DNA from 4 places in the Allobosea sp. TAB14 genome. Region 3 is predicted to be linked to each of the others. Evidence: predicted binding sites of a transcription regulator. Region 3 holds the regulator's gene; each other region holds the start of a gene.
The links. The regulator LexA, encoded in region 3, represses DNA repair genes until DNA is damaged. The targets are predictions, from matches to a motif close to TGTTCNNNNTGTGTTCNG.
Positions count from the first base shown of each region.

Region 1: the regulator LexA is predicted to act here: its motif matches at 2,537-2,554, upstream of AB4Y99_RS12980 (DNA recombination protein RmuC).
Region 2: the regulator LexA is predicted to act here: its motif matches at 5,822-5,839, upstream of AB4Y99_RS18100 (helicase-related protein).
Region 4: the regulator LexA is predicted to act here: its motif matches at 1,903-1,920, upstream of recA (recombinase RecA).

Region 1 is NZ_JBFRDQ010000073.1:188-5,103, reverse strand. It holds gene truA (tRNA pseudouridine(38-40) synthase TruA) at 11-751, opposite strand; gene fmt (methionyl-tRNA formyltransferase) at 826-1,755, opposite strand; gene def (peptide deformylase) at 1,936-2,472, opposite strand; gene AB4Y99_RS12980 (DNA recombination protein RmuC) at 2,586-3,770, shown strand; partial or broken gene AB4Y99_RS12975 (MCP four helix bundle domain-containing protein) at 4,131-4,916, shown strand, end outside.
Region 2 is NZ_JBFRDQ010000120.1:9,251-16,813, reverse strand. It holds gene AB4Y99_RS18120 (M48 family metalloprotease) at 1-382, shown strand, start outside; gene AB4Y99_RS18115 (CarD family transcriptional regulator) at 489-1,088, opposite strand; gene fdxA (ferredoxin FdxA) at 1,466-1,801, opposite strand; gene AB4Y99_RS18105 (RNA-binding S4 domain-containing protein) at 1,972-2,280, opposite strand; gene AB4Y99_RS18100 (helicase-related protein) at 2,301-5,690, opposite strand; gene AB4Y99_RS18095 (MerR family transcriptional regulator) at 6,139-6,585, opposite strand; gene AB4Y99_RS18090 (KpsF/GutQ family sugar-phosphate isomerase) at 6,677-7,563, opposite strand, start outside.
Region 3 is NZ_JBFRDQ010000303.1:144-4,058, reverse strand. It holds partial or broken gene AB4Y99_RS26745 (ComEC/Rec2 family competence protein) at 1-1,336, shown strand, start outside; gene lexA (transcriptional repressor LexA) at 1,330-2,040, opposite strand; partial or broken gene AB4Y99_RS26735 (molybdopterin molybdotransferase MoeA) at 2,124-2,941, opposite strand; gene moaC (cyclic pyranopterin monophosphate synthase MoaC) at 2,943-3,425, opposite strand; partial or broken gene trpC (indole-3-glycerol phosphate synthase TrpC) at 3,422-3,915, opposite strand, start outside.
Region 4 is NZ_JBFRDQ010000086.1:9,039-12,561, reverse strand. It holds gene alaS (alanine--tRNA ligase) at 1-453, opposite strand, end outside; gene recA (recombinase RecA) at 734-1,780, opposite strand; gene motA (flagellar motor stator protein MotA) at 2,193-3,050, shown strand; gene AB4Y99_RS14640 (flagellar motor protein MotB) at 3,079-3,523, shown strand, end outside.

The sequences.
Region 1 (4,916 bases), on a different contig from region 3:
GGCGAAGACGTCAGTAGTCCACCCCGGCCAGATAGAGCCCGCAGGACGGCGCCAGCGCCGCACATTGCGAACGATCGCGCGCCGCCAGTACCGCACCCATCTTCCCCTCCGGCCAGCGCCCGGCGCCGACCATCTTCAGGCTGCCGACGATGGAGCGGATCTGATGATGCAGGAAGGAGCGGGCATGGGCGTAGACCACGATCTCGCTGCCCTCGCGCCGGACGTCGAGCCGGTCCAGCGTCCGGATCGGGCTGTTGGCCTGGCATTCGGCGGCGCGGAAGGTGGTGAAGTCGTGCTTGCCGAGCAGGGCCTTGGCAGCGCGGTCCATCGCCTCGTGGTCGAGCTTCACCGGGACGTGCCAGACCCGGCCACGGTCGAGCGCCGGCGGCGCCCGCCGATCGAGCATGCGATAGATGTAGTAGCGGCGCTTCGCCGAGATGCGGGCATCGAAATCATCCGGCACGATCTCGGCGCTGAGCACGCTGACCGGCACCCGCGCCTTCAGCCGGGCGTTGGTGGCGTCGCGCACGACATCGGTGCGCCAGTCCTTGTCGAGATCGACATGGGCGACCTGATGGGTGGCGTGGACGCCGGCATCGGTGCGCCCGGCGCAATGCAGGCGCACGGCATGGCCGCAAAAAGCCTCCACCGCCTCCTCGACGCTCTGCTGCACGGACGGGTCGCTCGCCTGGCGCTGCCAGCCCGAGAACGGCGTGCCGTCATATTCGATGACGAGCTTGTAGCGCGGCATCAGAGCCGGTTACCCAACCGGAGGTCCGCGTCAGCGAACAGTGCGAAGCGGTTTTCGGACAATGGCCTGCTCATTTAAAGCTTGTCGCCGGCCCCGAGCCGGGCGCCGCGCAGGAATTCCGCCCCGCTCATCGGCGCCTTGCCGGCGCGCTGGACCTGAAGGAGCTTCACCGCCCCTTCCGCGCAGGCGACCGTGCCCTCGTCGTCGAGCAGCGTGCCGGGCTCGGCCGCGCCGCCGGCGAGCGCCGAGCGGAGCACCTTGAGACGCTCCGGCCCCTTGCCGAGATCGATCTCGGCAAAGGCGCCCGGAAAGGGCGACAGGCCGCGCACGAGGTCGTGCACCTGCCGGGCCGGCCGGCTCCAGCTCAGCCTCGCCTCGGCATTGGCGATCTTGGCGGCGTAGGTCACGCCCTCCTCCGGCTGCGGCGTGAACTGCAGCCCGCCGCGCCCGAGCGCCGCGAGCGCCCGCACCATCAAGTCGGCGCCGAGGCGGCTGAGCCCATCGTGCAATTCGCCGGCCGTCATGTCGGGGCCGATGGCGAGCGTCTCGACCATGCCGACCGGGCCGGTGTCGAGCCCGGCCTCCATCTTCATCACGCAGACGCCGCTCTCGGCATCGCCGGCCATGATGGCGCGCTGGATCGGCGCGGCGCCGCGCCAGCGCGGCAGCAGCGAGGCATGGAGGTTGAGGCAACCCAGTTCCGGCAGATCGAGGATCGCCTGGGGCAGGATCATGCCATAGGCGACGACGACCGCGACATCGGCTTCATGCGAGGCGATCAGCTCGGCCTGCTCGGCCGTTTTCAGGGTCACGGGCGTGAAGACCGGAATGCCGAAGCGCTCCGCTGCCCTGTGCACCGGCGAGGGCCGCAGCTCCAGCCCACGACCGGCCTGGGCCGGAGCACGGGTGTAGCAGGAGACGACCTCATGCCCCTGCCCGACGATCTCGGTCAGGACCGGCACGGCGAAATCGGGCGTGCCCATGAAGATGACGCGCAAGCTCATACGCTCGACCTTACCTTAAAATCTTCCCCGTCATTCCGGGCATAGCCCCCGGGTCCGATCTTCGATCGGCCCAAGGATAAACTCCGCGGAGAGCCGGAATCCATGCCGGCGCGCCGGAGTCCTTCGATGGATTCCGGATCGGCGCCGCTTCGCGGCTCGTCCGGAATGACGCAGCAGTGATTATGCCGCTGAGCGCTTGGCGGCTTTGGCGAATTTCTTGGTCACACGCTCGCGCTTCAGCCGCGAGAGATGATCGATGAAGAGCACACCGTTGAGATGATCGATCTCGTGCTGCAGGCAGGTGGCGAGAAGGCCATCCGCCGCGATCTCGTGAGTCTTGCCGTCGAGATCCATGTAGCGAACCTTGACCTCGGCCGGGCGCTCGACCTCCTCGTAATATTCGGGGATCGAAAGGCAGCCCTCTTCATACACATTGGTCTCTTCCGAGAACCAGGTGACCTCCGGGTTGATGAAGACCTGCGGCTTCCTCGGTTCCGGCTCCTCGCCCTCCTTCGCCTCCGGCTTCGACAGATCCATCGTCACGACGCGCAACGGCACGCCGATCTGGATCGCGGCGAGACCGATGCCCGGCGCGTCGTACATGGTCTCGAACATGTCCGCGACCAGCGCCTTGATTTCCGGCGTGACGGCCTCGACCGGCTTCGAGGCAAGGCGAAGCTGGGCGTCGGGCAGGATGACGAGCGGACGAATGGGCATGTGGTTCCGAGAGAAAAGGGCTGTTGAGCCCGGGACATAAGCAYTTGTKGGCGGGYGGTCAAACCGTTCCGCTTTCGTTCGCCATCCCGAGCCGAATCGGCTAGGCTTCGCGCATGAACGCGATCGCCTTCACCTTGCTGGAACGCCCCGTGACCTGGGCGGAGGCCGCACTCGGCTTCGGCGGGTTGAGTCTCGCATTGCTGCTGATGACGGCTTTGGCGGCCTGGCGCGGCGGCAGAAGCCGCGCGATCGAGGCTGCGATGGCCGCCGAACGCGCCCGCGAGATGGACGACAAGGTCGCSGAGATGAACCGSMWGCARGCCGAGMTSRCSGGCCGGATGCAGWCGATGGCCGAGATYCTCTCGACCCGGCAGGGCGATCTCGCAAGGCTGATGGCCGAGCGGATGGACGGCCTCGGCCAAAAGGTCGGCCAGGGACTCGAGCAGAGCGTCCGCCAGACCACCGAAAGCCTCGGCAAGCTGCAGGAGCGGCTGGCGGTGATCGACAGCGCCCAGAAGAACCTGACCGACCTCACCTCGGAAGTGGTGACGCTGAAGGACGTGCTCTCCAACAAGCAGGCGCGCGGCGCCTATGGCCAGGGCCGGATGGAAGCGATCATCCGCGACGGTCTGCCCGCCGCCTTCTTCGCCTTCCAGCCGCAGCTCTCGAACGGACGCCGGCCCGACTGCCTCGTCACGCTGCCGGGCGACGGGCGCGGCCTCGTGATCGATGCCAAGTTCCCGCTGGAGAGCTTCACGATGCTGCGCGAGGCGCGCGGCGAGGAGGCGAAGAAGATCGCGGGCCAGCGCGTCCGCAGCGATGTCGGCGTGCATGTGAAGGACATCGCCGAGCGCTATTTCCTGCCCGGCGAGACGCAGGATATCGCGCTGCTCTTCGTGCCGTCGGAATCGATCTATGCCGATCTGCACGAATATTTCGACGATGTCGTGCAGCGGGCGCACCGGGCCCGCGTGATGATCGTCTCGCCCTCGCTGCTGGCGCTGGCGATCCAGCTCATGCAGTCGCTGGTGCGCGATGCGCGGATGCGCGAGGAGGCGCAGGTCATCCAGACCGAGGTCGGCAAGCTGCTCGACGATGTCAGGCGCCTTGGCGAGCGCGTCGACAAGCTCGACACGCATTTCCGGCAGGCGCAGGAGGATGTCGGCCAGATCAAGACCTCTGCCGGCAAGGTCACCAGCCGCGCCGAGAGGATCGGCGCGCTCGATTTCGACGACGAGAAGAGCGAGCCGAAGCTGCCCTTCGCCAAGGGGCTCGAACTGAAGCGGGCCGCGGAGTAGCGCGCTCCCTGCCAGGCAGGGCGGATCCGGCCGACGACGCTAAAGGACCCCAAAGTCAACGCGCCGCCTGCCCCGGATGTCGGCGAGGGCGAGCCAGGGGGACCGCCCACACAACCTGAACGCTCATCCCCAACGTGAATACGCGTATTTGCAAGTAAACGTCGTCACTTTTCCGAAGGGGACATTAGAACAGCCTTAAACTTTATCTGAAAGATCTGGGGCACCGAGAACTCTCAATACAGTCGAGCGCCATGACGCGACCGGGGTATCGCCGATCCATGCCTGGACCATAGGCATCTTTGCGGACCTTCCATCATCGGCACTCCATTGAATGAGCGACGTCTTCCCAGAAGGTCCGTCATGACAATGAGCATCAAGACAAAGCTGGCGGCCGCGCTGGTCGCCCTGGCCCTGTGCGTCCTCGCCATCGGCGCCTGCGGCTATCTGGCCTTGCGATCCGTGACGGAGCGTGTCGACAACGTCGTCCAGAACAATGTCATCCCGATGGAACAGTTGCGTTCCGTCAGCGATATGTATGCCGTCAACGTCGTCGACACGATCTGGAAGGCGCAGAGCAACCAGGTCACCTGGACCAATGCGCTCAAGAGCGTCCAGGACGCGGTCGGGACCATCGACAAGAGCTGGAAGGCCTATCTGCCCAGCATCACCGAGTCCGATGAGAGGCAGCTTGCGGATCAGGCAGCGGCGCTGATGAAGACCGGCGATGTCGCCATCGCCAAGGTCATCGCCATCCTGAAGGATCGTGACGACAGCGCTCTTCGCCTGTTCTCCTCGGACGAACTCTACAAGGCGATGGACCCGATCACGAAAAAGCTCGGCGAGTTGGCCGCGTTGCAGCTCAAGCAGGCGCGCGAGCAGGGAGCACAGGCCCAGTCGACGGCCCATGCCGCGGCCTATCTGCTGCTCGCCGTTGCCGGCGGCGCCCTGCTCCTGGGAGCATTTGCGCTCGCCTTCGTGATCAGCGGCGTCGTGCGGCCGCTCGGCGGCATGACCGCCGCGATGAAACGCCTGGCGGATGGCGAGCAGGACGTCACCGTGCCGAGCGTCGGCCGGCGCGACGAGATCGGCGAGATGGCCGGCGCCCTGCAGATCTTCCAGGAGAACGCGGCAAGGGTCCGTGCCCTG
Region 2 (7,563 bases), on a different contig from region 3:
CGGCATCGAGAAGATCGAGATGGGCGGGCAGCCCGCCGTCATCGCCCATGGCAAGGGCACGGACTGGACGTTCCGCCTGGCGGCCGTGCATTTCGGAGACCGCGTCTACCGCTTCATCCTGGCGGCGCGCGGCGCCGGCGATCCGGAACGCCCGATGCGCAGCATCGTCGAGAGCTTCCGGGCCCTGACGCCGGCCGAGGCGCAGACCGCCCGGCCTCTGCGCATCCGTATCGTCAACGCGGCGCCGGGCGACACGGTGGCGAGCATGGCGGAGCGCATGCCGGAGCAGGATCGGCCGGCCGAGCTCTTCCAGCTCCTGAACGGGTTCGACCGCGCCGCTGCGCTCACGCCCGGCCAGCGCTACAAGGTCATCGGCGAGTAGCGGGCGCCTTCACCCGTCATTGCGAGCGCGACGAAGCAAGGCTCGGCAAACAAAAAACCCGGCGGTCGCCCGCCGGGTTCGCATTCTAGGATCCGACAGGAACGGCTCAGGCCGCTTCTTCCTGCAGATCGTCGTTGTCGCCTTCGAGCTCGGCATCCGCCTCGACGGCCTCGCCCTTGCCGACCCGGCGCGGCGACTTGGCGAGCTGGCCCTCGATCTTCTTGAGCGCCTCGATCTCGGTGACGTCGTCGACGACCGCGATCTCGCGAACCATGCGGTCGAGGGCGGCTTCATAGAGCTGGCGCTCGGAATAGGACTGCTCGGGCTGGGCCTCGGAGCGATAGAGATCGCGCACCACCTCGGCGATGGCGACGAGATCGCCCGAATTGATCTTCGCCTCGTATTCCTGCGCGCGGCGCGACCACATGGTGCGCTTGACGCGGGCGCGGCCGGTGAGCGTGGTCAGCGCCTTGGTGACGGCTTCGGCATCGGCGAGCTTGCGCAGCCCGACGCTGATGGCTTTGGCGGTGGGAACGCGCAGGGTCATCTTGTCCTTGGCAAAGCTCACCACGAACAGCTCGAGCTTGAAGCCGGCGACTTCCTGCTCTTCGATCGCCGTGATCTGTCCGACGCCATGGGACGGATAGACGACGTATTCGCCCGTCTTGAAACCCTGGCGCACAGCAGCTTTCTTCACCGTAGACATGCCGTTACGACTCCTGACCGGCCCGCCGTGGCGGGCGCGCGATGATCCGTCCCCGTCCGGATGGCCGGGGACATTCCGCCTGACGCGACGCGGTGATGCGGCGCTTCACGCTCCCTCAGTCGATTGGTTCATCTCGCCCACAGAAGCGAACAACGGATTGTTCCGGCGAAAAGCCGCCGGCCCTTCATGTTGCACGCGATCTTTGGGAACGCCCCGTTTGTGAAAACCTCGCAGGGGGCATGCGGAACGAATTCGACTGAGTTTGTGTGTAGCACAAAAAACACGCCGAATCAAAGGTAAACGCGGGCAGCCATCCGCCGCCATGCGCGCGGCACGGTCATGGTTAACGCAGAACGGACCGTCCGAAGCGGCGAAAATCAGTCGCCTTCGCCCGGTTCGGGCGAGAACATCTCGAGCTTGCCGGCGACCCCGTCGAACGCCTTCGCGTCGGCCGGGGCGTCCTTCTTCTGCGTGATGTTCGGCCAGCTCGCAGCATATTTGGTGTTGAGCTGCAGCCAGCTTTCGAGGCCGGGCTCGGTGTCGGGCTTGATCGCTTCGGCCGGGCATTCCGGTTCGCAGACGCCGCAATCGATGCATTCGTCGGGGTGGATGACGAGCATGTTCTCGCCTTCATAGAAGCAGTCGACCGGGCAAACCTCGACGCAATCCATGTACTTGCACTTGATGCAGTTCTCGGTGACCACATAGGTCATGGGCCGGCCCTTCCAACACTTCTAAACAACCTCATAAACCCCCGACAGGCGCAGGTTTCAAGATTGTTTTCGCCGGGCTCGGCAGAAGACTTTGCCCTTCCGGCATCCACTGGGAGAAATTCGTTCGCCGCATGGCCGCATATCAGCCCTGCAGGCGATAGCGGCCGGATTTAGTCGCCTCCCTCGCCCTCCGCAAGAGAGGGATCGTCGCCGCCTTCGTCGAGGCGCTCATAGAGGAGCCTCGCCGTCTCGAACGGGCCCCGGCGCTCGGCGAAGGCCAGGATCCGCACGACGACGGTGGCGTGCGGCAGGGCGAGCGTCAGCACGTCCCCCAGCTTGAGCCCCTGTGCGGGGTTCTCGGCTCGCCGCCCCGCAATGCGGACATGGCCGTCTTCCACCAGACGCACGGCCGCCGGCCGCGTTCGCGCGAAGCGCGCGAAGCAGAGCCATTTGTCGAGGCGTTGACGATGCTCCCGCAACGGCTACGCCTCCCCGGGTCCTAGGTCTTGCTGCCTTCGAGCTGCGCCTTGAGCGCGGCCAGCTTGGCGAAGGGCGAATCGGGATCGGGCTCGCGATTGGCCGGGCGCGGGCGCTGCGGCTGCTGGAAGCGCTCTCCCCCACGCTCCTCGCGGCGCGGGCCGCCGGGGCGACCGTCGCGCTTGAAGTCGGGGCGCGGGCCGCGACCGCCCTCGGGGTGACCCTGCCGCGGCTGATCCTCGCGACGCGGACGCTCATCGGAGCGCGGACGCTCGTCACGGCGGGGGCGCTGATCCTGGTTCGGACGTTCCTGGCGCTGAGCGGCACCCTCGCCCGCTGCCGCGGCAGCCGGACGATTCTCGGGCCGCCCGTCGCGACGCGGGCCGCCGGGGCGCCCCTCGCGCTGCGGACGGTCACCGCCACGGCGCTCGCCCTCGCGGCGCGGGCCGTCCTGCCGGCCGCGCTGAGCATGCTCGGGCCGGCGCCCACCCTGGTGGCGATGCGGCCGCCAGATCTCGATGAGCTCGGGCTCGGCCGGCGCAGCTTCGGCAGCGATTTCGGCCTCCGCGGCTGCATCCGCAACCTCAGCCGACGGCGCAGCCGGCAAGGCCGAGAGCGCATCGGCCGGCACAGGCTCGCGCACCGCGTCGAGCTCGGTTTCGGTGAGGATCGGCGTATCCGCCGTCTCGACGGCAGGCGCTTCGGTGACAGGCGTCTCGCCTTCCGCCAGCGCGCCCTCGTTCAGGGCCTCGGCCGGCTCGACGACGGCAGCGGCTTCCTCGGAAGCGTCCGCCGACACCGCGCCATCGGCCGGCACGGCCTCGTCGGCAGCGGCCGCGACCGGCGTCTCGCCGACAGCGTCTTCGGCCGTCTCGTCGCTCGCCTTCGCCTCGACCGGCTTGGCCGGCTCGGTGGCGGCCGGCGGCGGCGCCAGCGGCACGGTGATCGCCGGGCCCGGACGCTTCACCGAGACATAGCCGAGCGAGCGCAGGATCGAGGCGAAATCCTCGCCGGCGCAGCCGACGAGCGAGGTCATCGCGCCGGTGACGACGAAGCCGTCCTGATCGGCGCTGCCGGCCGGCGGCGTGCCCTGCGTGGCGCCGGGACGATAGGCGATCGCCGGGCGGATCAGGTCCGCGAGACGTTCCAGAATGTCGACGCGCACCGCCCGCTCGCCGCAGACGCGATAGCCAGCCGCCCGGTAGAGCCCCTTCGGCACGACCTTGTCGACCGGGAAGGAGGTGCGGCCGGACGCCGCGAGATGGGCGATGTCGTCGAGCCCCGCCGTCTCCGGCCCACCATGCTTCAGCGCCCAGAGCTGGGCGGCGAGCGCGCGCGGCGCCGGCTTCAGCAGGGCGGGCATGTAGATGTGGAAGGCCCCGAAGCGGATGCCGAGCTGGCGCAGCGCCGCCCGGCCCTCCTGATCGAGCGCCTTCATCTCCTCGCCGACCTTCGAACGCTCGAGCACGCCGAGCGCCTCGGCCGTCTGATAGGCGATGCCGCGAGCGATGCCGGCGACGTTCTCGGCCGCCTCCAGGATCTGGATCGCGCCGAGCAGGCGGGTGACGTGATTCTTCAGCCAGAGCGTGAGGCGCGCCTCGACCTGCTCGCGCGCAGCCCCGTTGAGATGCTCCTCGACCAGCAGGCGAAGCCGCGGCTCCAGCACCTTCTCGCCGGCGACGAGGCGCGCCACAGGCTCGCCGGTCCAGCGCACGAGCCCGTCATGCGAGAGCAGGAAGGCGTCGTCGCCCGCCAGCACGACGCGCGCGGCCCGGGCCTCGATCTCGGAACCGAGCGCCTTCATGGCCGCGAGGTTCAGAGCCTTAACCTCCGACCCGCCCGCCTTCGGGTCCGCCGTGAAGCGGRAGCCCTGCAGCATTCCCACATGCTGGCCCTCGACGAGCACGTCGCCCGTCGCAGTGACCTCAGCCTCCAACATCGCATTCTCCCGCAAGCGGCGCATCAGGACACTGGTGCGCCGATCGACAAATCGGTGGGCCAGACGCTCATGCAGAGCATCCGACAGCTTGTCCTCTACAAGACGCGCCATGCCCTGCCAATGCTCAGGATCAGGTAACCAGTCGGGCCGGTTGGCGACATAGGTCCAGGTCCGGACCTGCGCGATGCGGGCGGAGAGCGTGTCGATCTCGCCATCGGTGCGGTCGAGCGAGCCGAGTTGCGCCGCATACCAGTCGGCATCGAGCCGGCCATGGCGCATCAGCCTGAGATACAGCGTCGTCGCCAGATCGGCATGCTGCATGGGCGAGATCTTGCGGTAATCGGGCAGGCCGCAGACCTCCCAGAGCCGCTCCACCGCAGCCCGGCCATGCGCCAGCGGCGCGATGTCGGGGTCCCTGGCCAGGATTTCCAGCGTCGTCATGTCCTCGGCGATCAGCGCCCGCGTCAGCCCCTGCTCGGAAGGCTGGATGTTCAGCGTGTCCAGGAGGCCGCCGACCGAGCGCAGGTCGAGATCGGAATTGCGCCACTGCATCTGGCGGATCGGCTCGAAGCGGTGATTCTCGATCGCATCCACCAGCTCAGCGTCGAAGGGCGGGCAGCGCCCGCTTGTGCCGAAGGTGCCGTCGCGCAGATGCCGCCCGGCCCGGCCGGCGATCTGGCCGAACTCGGCCGGGTTGAGCTTGCGGAAATGATGGCCGTCGAATTTCTTGTCCGCCGCGAAGGCGATGTGATTGACGTCGAGATTGAGCCCCATGCCGATCGCGTCGGTGGCGACGAGATAATCGACATCGCCGGACTGGTAGATCTCGACCTGGGCATTGCGCGTGCGCGGTGACAACGCCCCCAGCACGACCGCCGCCCCACCCTTCTGCCGGCGGATCAATTCGGCGATGGCGTAGACCTCCTCCACCGAGAAGGCGACGATCGCCGAGCGCGGCGGCAGACGGGTGATCTTGCGGTCGCCGGCGAAGGTGAGCTGCGACAGGCGTGGGCGCGTGACGACATTGACACCCGGCATGAGCTGCTCGATCAGCGGGCGCATCGTGCCGGCACCGATCAGCATCGTCTCGGCCCGGCCGCGCCGGTTCAAGAGCCTGTCGGTGAAGACATGGCCGCGGTCGAGATCGGCGGCGAGCTGGATCTCATCGATCGCGACGAAATCGACGGCGAGGTCGCGCGGCATCGCCTCGACGGTGCAGACCCAGAAGCGCGGCCGCTCCGGCTTGATCTTCTCCTCGCCGGTGACGAGGGCGACGGCCTCCGGCCCGACCTTGTCGACGACCCGTTGATAGACCTCGCGCGCCAGCAGGCGCAGCGGCAGGCCGATCATCCCGGTGGGATGGGCGACCATGCGCTCGATGGCGAGATGGGTCTTGCCGGTATTGGTGGGTCCGAGCACCGCGGTGACGCTGTTGGCGCGGGCGGCGGGAGGCAACGAACGAAAGAGCTGCAAGGCGAAGGGCCGATCATCTCGTCCATCCGGGCGACACCGGCTCGATGCGAGCCTCAGCCGTCCGGGCGGGTGCGTGAACTGAAATCAGGAACGGGTCTTGTCGGAACGACTCAGGCAGGAAGAACTCCGGCAAGAACGACTCCGGAACGAAGCGAGCCCGAATCGCTGACTCCCGGAGAATCGGGGTTTGTTCCCCTCGCCGGGCCGGAAGCCCGCCGACAAACGCAATACCGGCATCGCCCGCCCTCTTGCCAACCCGAAAACTGGACGGCGAGGCCGTCCGGCGCAGTTCCTATTTAAGACTTTCCGGCGCGGAAACGAGAGGCAATCGACATCGAGCCCCACCCGATGAAAACGCACGGTCATCCCGGACAAGCGGCAAAGTCGCGCCGATCCGGGATGACGGCCGCTGTTCCGGCCGGCTGAAGCTTCACATCGCCAGACCGCCTCAATGGCGGGCGTGATCGCATTGGCYGTGATCGGCCAGCGCCTCGATGATGGCGCAATCGCAGGCGGCGACGCCGCCCGAGCAAGTGGTGGCGATCCGCTCCAGCTCCTTTTCCAGCGAGCGCAGCCTGGCGATCTTGTCGCGCACCTCTTCGAGATGACCGGCGGAGATCGCATGCGCCTCGTCGCAGGCCATGCCGGGCGTGTCGGAAAGCCTGAGCAGCGTGCGGATATTGTCCACCGCGAAGCCGAGATCGCGCGCATGCTTGATGAAGGCGAGCCGCTCGGCATGACGCCGGCCATAACGGCGCTGGTTGCCCTCGGAACGCTCCGGCGGCGGCAAAAGCCCGACCTGCTCGTAATAGCGGATGGTCTCGACCTTGACGCCGGTGCGCTCTGCCAGCGCGCCGATCGGCATCACGCGTTCGAGCCGTGCCGTCGCAACCATCGCAACCTCCAAAGCTGTAGTTTCTGGAGCTTTAGATAGATGGCCGCGCGCCGCTGGCAAGGGCATCCCGGCCCCGGAACGACGTCGCGGCTCAGGCGACGCCCATCGCCAACAGGTCGTGGACATGGACGAGCCCGACCGGCCGCTCCTGTTCGTCCACGACGATCAGCGCGGTGATCCGGCTGCGATTGACCAGCTCCAACGCTTCGACGGCGAGCGCATCCGGGCCGATGCGACGGGGATTCAGCGTCATGATATCGCGCGCCCTGAGCGCGGCACCGCCTGCCATCGTCGCCTTGCGGCGCAGGTCGCCATCGGTGACGACCCCGGCGAGCCTGCCGTCGAGATCCATCACGACCGCGCAGCCGAAACTCTTCTCCGAGATCATGGCGATCACATCGGGCAGCGCGGTGTCCAGCCCGATCAGCGGCAGTTCCGCGCCGCGATGCATGATGCTCTCGACCGTCTTGAGCTGCGCGCCGAGCTTGCCGCCGGGGTGGTAGACGAAGAAATCCTGCCGCGAGAAGCCGCGCGCCTCCAGCAGCGCCACCGCCAGCGCATCGCCGAGTGCGATCTGCATGGTGGTCGAGGTGGTCGGCGCGAGCCCGTTGGGGCAGGCCTCCGTCGCCTTGGGCAGGATCAGCGCGACATCCGCCTCCTTGCCGAGCGTGCTCTCGGGATTCGCGGTGAAGGCGATCAGCCCGACGCGGAAGCGGCGGGTATAGCCGACGAGCGCGGCAAGCTCCGCCGTCTCGCCCGACCAGGACAGCGCGATCACCACATCCTCCGGCCTGACCATGCCGAGATCGCCATGGCTCGCCTCGGCCGGGTGGACGAAATGGGCGGGCGTGCCGGTCGAGGCCAGGGTCGCGGCGAGCTTGCGCCCGACATGGCCGGACTTGCCCATGCCGGAGACGATCACGCGGCCGCTCGCGGCCAGGATCATCGCGACGGCCTCGGTGAAGGGCTGCCCGAGCC
Region 3 (3,915 bases):
GATCTTCTGGCTCGTGCGGGCTCTGCTGGCCCTGTCGCAGACGCTGGCGCTCGGCTGGCCGGTGAAGAAGATCGCGGCGATCGCGGCGATGATCGGCGCCACCGCCTATTGCATCTTCTCCGGCAGCGACGTCGCGACGGAACGTTCGCTCATCATGACGCTGGTCATGCTCGGCGCGATCCTCGTCGACCGGGCGGCGCTCAGCATGCGCAATCTCGCGCTCGCCGCGATCATCGTGCTGCTGCGCGAGCCCGAGGCCCTGCTCGGCCCGAGCTTCCAGATGTCCTTCGGTGCGGTCGCGGCGCTGGTCGCTTTCGCCGAGCGCTGGGAGAAGCGCGACCGGTCGAAGCCGCCGACGGCCTTGCCCTGGCCTTTGGGCACGCTCTGGACGGCCTCGCTCGGCATCGTGGTGACGACGCTCCTCGCCACGGCCGCGACGGCGCCCTTCGGCGCCTATCATTTCCAGACTTTCAATCCCTTCGGCCTGCTCGGCAATGCCATGGCGCTGCCCTTCGTCTCGCTCTTCGTGATGCCGGCGGCGGTGTTCGGCGTGCTGGCCTACCCCTTCGGTCTGGACTGGCCGGCCTGGGCGCTGATGGGGCTCGCTTCCGACATCGTGCTGAAAGTCGCGCATTGGGTCGCCACCATCGACCATTCGACCGTGACGGTGGTGGCCTTCGGCCCGGCCGTGCTGCTCTCCTTTGCCGCCTCGCTGCTATGGATCACGCTCTGGACCACGGGGCTGCGCTGGCTGGCGGCGCTGCCGCTCATCCTCGGCGTCGCCTTCGCCGCGAGGCCGGAGCGGCCCGAGATCCTGATCGAGCGTGACGGCTCCGGCATCGCCGTGCGCGGCAGCGACGGCCGCCTCGCCATCGCCGGCCGGCCGAGCCGCTTCGTCCTGCAGCAATGGCTCGCTTCCGATGGCGACAGCCGCGCGCCGGACGACGCGACCCTGCGTGCCGGCATCGCCTGCGACGCCAATGCCTGCGTCGTCCGAACCGCCGACGGGCGCAGCATCTCCTATGCCCGGGATCGGATCGCCATCATCGAGGATTGCCGCCGCGCCGATCTCGTCGTCACCAACATTCCCTGGAGCGCGCCTTGCGAAGCCAGGCTCGTCGATCGGATGGCGCTGTCGCGGGACGGCGCGACCTCGCTCTACCGCGCCGCCTTCGGCTGGCGCAGCCATTCCTCGGGAAACGCCGTCGCAGACCGGCCCTGGAGCCGCCGCAAGCCTTCCGAAGCCGCAGCTCGGTCCGGCGCGCCGGCCCCCGCTGCGACACGGGCCTCTGCTGCTCCGGAGGTCGCGTCGGACGAGGCCGAGTTCGCTCAGTAGCGGCGCAGCAGGTTGACCAGCCGGCCCTGGATCTTGACGCGGTCGGGGCCCAGGACGCGTGTCTCATAGGCCGGATTGGCCGCTTCGAGCGCGATCGAGGAGCCACGCCGGCGCAGACGCTTCAGCGTCGCCTCTTCCTCGTCGATCAGCGCGACGATGATGTCGCCGGTGTTTGCCGTGTCCTGCTTGCGGATGATGACGGTGTCGCCGTCGAGGATGCCGGCCTCGACCATCGAATCGCCGCGTACCTCCAGCGCATAATGCTCGCCCGAACCCAGCATGTCGGGCGGCAGCGAAACCGTATGGCTGCGGCTCTGGATCGCCGAGATCGGCGTGCCGGCGGCGATGCGGCCCATCACGGGAATCGCGACCGGGGAGCGTGCATCGTCATCGGCTGGGGCAGGGCGCGGCTTGGCGAGAGAGGGCTGCGAGCCGAGGCCGCCCTGCACGACGGCTGGGTTGAAGCGACGCGGCTGCGGGCCAGCGAGCCCGTCCGGCATCTTGATGACTTCGAGGGCCCGCGCCCGATTGGGCAGGCGGCGGATGAAGCCGCGCTCCTCAAGCGCCATGATCAGCCGGTGGATGCCCGATTTGGAGCGCAGGTCGAGCGCATCCTTCATCTCGTCGAAGGAGGGGGGCACGCCGCTTTCGCGCAAGCGTTCCTGGATGAAGCGCAGGAGTTCGTGTTGCTTGCGTGTCAGCATGGTCCCCGCCGGTGCCCCGCGATACAGATTCGAAACAAAGCCAGAACACTATAACTGTTCGCCTTGTGTTCCGCAAGCGACTGCTACCGCAGCGGCAGAATGCGGCAGATATCGCCTTTGTGAGCCGGCTCTGCATGCGCCGGTCGGATCGTCAGGGCCTTGGCGCGCGCCAAAGTGCCCAGCATCGAGGAATCCTGCCTGTCGAACGGCGTCGCCACCCAGCCGGCCGGCGTCATGACGAGATCGGAGCGGAGATAGTCCTCACGTTTATCATTAGCCGGCATATCTTTTCCGAGAATCGCCGGGATGCTGCGATCGCGATCGGGGGCGTCCATACCGAGCAGCGCCTCGATCAGCGGTAGCAGGAAGAGATGGCCGCAGACGATCGACGAGACCGGATTGCCGGGCAGCCCGAGCACCACCATGCGGCCAAGCCGGCCGGTCATCATCGGCTTGCCCGGCCGCATCGCGATCTTCCAGAAGCCGAGGCTCATGCCGGCCCGCTTCAGCGCCTCCTGCACGAGGTCGTGCTCGCCGACCGAGGCGCCGCCGAGGGTGATCAGCACGTCGGCCTCCGCGGCACGGGCGGCGGCGATCCGCGCCGCGAGGTCGTCGTGAAGATCCGCACAGCCTCGCCCGGACGGACGCTGCCGTCGAAACGCCGCCCGGCCGCGGATTCGCCGATCACGCGGAGTTGCTTGCCGACTTCCATGTCGGCGGCACGGACGGCATAGCCGTCCATGGCGGAGTTGGCGAAAGGCGGCTGGGTGCGCAGCGCCTTCACATCGGCCGCGAGCACGCGCCAGGCGCAGCGCGCCAGGGGCTGCATCTCGCTGCCCGTCGGCCCCGGAACGCTGTCGAGCAGGGCCTTGAGCGCGACGGGAACCGGGGTGAGAGCCATGTCAGAGCGCCTTGGCGTGGTAATCGCCGGATTGTCCGCCGGATTTGTGCAGCAGGCGGATGCCTTCGATCCGCATCGCGCGATCGACGGCCTTGACCATGTCGTAGACGGTCAGGCAGGCGACGGAGACGGCGGTCAGCGCCTCCATCTCGACGCCGGTCTGACCCTTCATCTTGACCTCGGCGCGGACGCGCACGCCGGGCAGGGCCTCGTCCAGTTCGAGCTCGACAGCGATCTTGCTCAGCAGCAGCGGGTGGCAGAGCGGGATCAGTTCATGGGTGCGCTTGGCCGCCATGATGCCGGCGAGCCGGGCGGTGCCGAGCACGTCGCCTTTCTTGGCGTTGCCGTCGCGCACGATCGCGATGGTTTCCGGCGCCATCACGACGCAGCCTTCGGCGATGGCGATGCGCCCGGTCTCGGCCTTGTCGCCGACATCGACCATATGCGCCTGGCCTTGCGCGTCGAGATGGCTGAGCCGGCTCACGCCGCGTTCTCGCGCGCCTTGCCGGTGAGCAGCAGCGCGGTCGCGGCCGCGACATCGGCCTGTCGCATCAGGCTTTCGCCGACGAGGAAGGTCTCGACGCCGACCTTGCCGAGACGCTGGATGTCGGCGTGGGTGAAGATGCCGCTCTCGCTGATGACGATGCGGTCGGACGGCACGCGCGGCGCCAGCCGCTCGGTCACGGCGAGATCGACGTGGAAGCTGCGCAGGTCGCGGTTGTTGATCCCGAGCAGACGGCTTTCGAGCTTGAGCGCCCGGTCGAGCTCGGCATCGTCATGGATCTCGACGAGGACATCCATGCCGAGCTCGCGCGCCGTGTCGTTGAGCACCCGGGCGGTGGCGTCGTCGACACCGGCCATGATGATCAGGATGCAATCGGCGCCCCAGGCGCGGGCCTCGAAGACCTGATAGGGGTCGTAGAGGAAATCCTTGCGCAGCCCCGGCAGGCCGCAAGCCTCGCGCGCTTGCGTCA
Region 4 (3,523 bases), on a different contig from region 3:
GATCTTGTCGTCGGTCAGGCCGGCGATCTTCTTCCAGAGGGCATGCGCCTCGTCGTCCTCGGAATAGACGGTGACGAGGAGCTTGTCCTTGGGCAGCTCGAACTCGCGCGTGACCAGCGTCCAGGCGTGGGTGATCGCCTGTTCCTTGAAATAGTCGCCGAAGGAGAAGTTCCCCAGCATCTCGAAGAAGGTGTGGTGGCGGGCGGTGTAGCCGACATTGTCGAGGTCGTTGTGCTTGCCGCCGGCGCGCACGCATTTCTGCGCCGTGGTGGCGCGGGAATAAGGACGCTTCTCCTGGCCGGTGAAGACGTTCTTGAACTGCACCATGCCCGAATTGGYGAACATCAGCGTCGGGTCGTTGCGCGGCACGAGCGGGCTCGACGGCACGACCTCGTGGCCCTGAGACTTGAAGTAGTCGAGGAAGGTCGACCGGATATCGTTGACGCCGCTCATCGGTTCTTGCGCTTTTCAACACGGGCAGGGCCGGGCTGGCGCCCGGCGGGAACGACCGGTTCTAGTCAGGCCGCTCGCGCCTGTCCAGAAAGCTCGTTGCAGCGCACCGCGCGCAAGGTCTTATCGGCAAACGAAAACGGGCGGCCCGAAGGCCGCCCGCTTGATGGAACGTCATTCTCGGGCGGAGCGAAGCCCAGACTCGAGAAGCTCTCTCAGGATAGGTCGCCCCATTCGGCCTGAGATGCTCGGGTCAAGCCCGAGCATGACGGCATTGGTTGTCTCAGGCTTCGCCTTCGTCAAGATCGTCCGCGGTCGGGTCCGCCTGATCGAGAATGCGCTCGGCGACGAGCCCGGAATTCTGGCGGATCGTGGCCTCGATCTTGGCGGCCATGTCCGGATTTCCCTTCAGGAAGGTCTTGGCGTTCTCGCGGCCCTGGCCGAGGCGCTGGCTGTCGAAGGAGAACCAGGCGCCCGACTTCTCGACCATGCCGGCCTTGACGCCGAGGTCGATCAGTTCGCCGACCTTCGAGATGCCCTCGCCGAACATGATGTCGAACTCGACCTGCTTGAAGGGCGGCGCGACCTTGTTCTTGACGACCTTGACGCGGACCTGATTGCCGGTCGCCTCGTCGCGCTCCTTCAGCGTCGAGACGCGGCGGATGTCGAGGCGCACCGAGGCATAGAATTTGAGCGCGTTGCCGCCGGTGGTGGTCTCCGGGCTACCGTACATCACGCCGATCTTCATGCGGATCTGATTGATGAAGATCACCATGCAGTTCGAGCGCGAGATCGACGCGGTGAGCTTGCGCAGCGCCTGGCTCATCAGGCGGGCCTGCAGGCCGGGCTGGACATCGCCCATCTCGCCCTCGATCTCGGCGCGGGGCGTGAGCGCGGCGACCGAGTCGACCACGAGCACGTCGATGGCACCGGAGCGCACGAGGGTATCGGTGATCTCGAGCGCCTGCTCGCCGGTGTCGGGCTGGGAGATCAGCAGGTCGTCGAGATTGACGCCGAGCTTGCGGGCATAGACCGGGTCGAGCGCATGCTCGGCATCGACGAAGGCGCAGACGCCGCCCTTCTTCTGGGCTTCGGCGATGGTATGCAGCGCCAGCGTGGTCTTGCCCGAGGATTCCGGCCCGTAGATCTCGATGACGCGCCCCCTGGGCAAGCCGCCGACGCCGAGCGCGATGTCGAGTCCGAGCGAACCCGTGGAGATCGTCTCGATCTCGATCGAAGGCGAGTTCTTGCCGAGCCTCATGATCGAGCCCTTGCCGAAGGCGCGTTCGATCTGGGAGAGCGCCGCATCGAGCGCCTTGGCCTTGTCCATCGAGGAGCCTTCCACGAGCTTGAGATTTGCCTGATTCACGGTTCGGGCTCCTTATGGCAGGGCTGCAGAGACATCTCAATGCGTCTTGACAGGAGAATGGTCACGCTTTGTTCCTGTCGGCAAGTTCTTTTTTTGTTCCCGTCGGGGGTATGGTGACAGGAGATGTCATGAGCCCGTTCTGACCAAGGGGACAAATGGGCGATCCGCGGGCAACCGGACATTGGGAGATCGCCCGGATCCGGTCGCTTCTCGCTCCTGCCGCCCAAGCCTCGAAGCGGTGGCCGGAGGACGACGCTTACAARCCTGCGGGCCACTGGCCATAAACTCGCCCTTAACCTTGATCGGGCATTTCCTCGGACCAGTGAGTGGCTTCGCGCGGGCTGTACCTGCTGCGGCGCGAGGGTGGCAAACCATGCGGCTGATCGTCGGCACAATCATCGTCTTCGTCTGCGTCTTCGGTAGCTACGCGGCGATGGGCGGCCACCTCGAGGTCCTCTGGCAGCCCTTCGAGTTTGTCATCATCCTCGGTGCAGCGATCGGTGCCTTCGTCATCGGCAACCCCGCGCCGGTGCTCAAGGCCGTGCCCGCCATGCTCGGCTCGCTCATGAAGGGCGCCAAGTACAAGCAGGAATGCTACGTCGAACTGCTGGGGATGCAGTATTCATTGTACAAGCTCRTGAAGCAGAAGGGCATGCTCGCGGTCGAGCAGCACATTGAAAATCCGAGCGAATCGACGCTGTTCAACGCCTTCCCGACTTTTGCGGCGAACCATCATGCGGTCGAGTTCGTCTGCGACTACATGCGCATGTTGACGATGGGCGCCAACAACGTCCACGAGATGGACGCTCTCATGGACGAGGAACTGGAGACGCACCACCAGGAGCAGGAGCGTGTCGTTGCGGCCATGCAGTCGCTTGCCGACGGAACTCCGGCGCTCGGCATCGTCGCCGCCGTGCTCGGCGTGATCAAGACGATGGGGGCGATCACCGAGCCGCCGGAGGTGCTGGGACATCTGATCGGCGGCGCGCTCGTCGGCACCTTCTTCGGCGTCTTCGTTGCCTACGGCTTCTTCGGGCCCATGGCGCAGTCGCTCAAGGGCATCTATGAGGCGGAAGCCAAATACTACCTTTCGCTCAAGGCGGGTCTGCTCGCCCATATCGCCGGCCAGCCGCCGGTGATGGCGGTCGAATTCGCCCGCAAGGCTCTGATGAGCGACGTCCGTCCGACCTTCAGCGAAGTGGAAGCGGCAACCGCCGGCCTGCCCGCCTAGATCTGACACAATCTCCAGCAGGCACTCGATGACCAAGCCCGTCCAGCCGATCATCATCAAGAAGGTCAAGAAGGCCGCTCATGCGCACCATGGCGGCGCCTGGAAGATCGCCTATGCGGACTTCGTGACCGCCATGATGGCGTTCTTCCTGCTGATGTGGCTGATCAGCATGACGACGCAGGAGCAGAAGATCGGCCTGGCGGAATACTTCGCGCCAGCGGCTGCGAGTCTTTCAACTAGTGGCGCTGGCAGCGTCCTGATGGGCAGTGCCCTGGACAAGGCCGGCAACAGGTCGTCGGTGCCCCGCGACGCCGCGAGGGGCACGACCGGGCAGGACGACAAAGCGCGTCCGACCAACTCGGGCCACGCCAGCGACCGCGAGACGAACCGCCCGTCCGCCGGCGTGCAAGCCAATTACAGCGCCATCGCCAGCCTCCGGCAGGCGATCCAGAGCATGCCCGAAATTGCCGAGC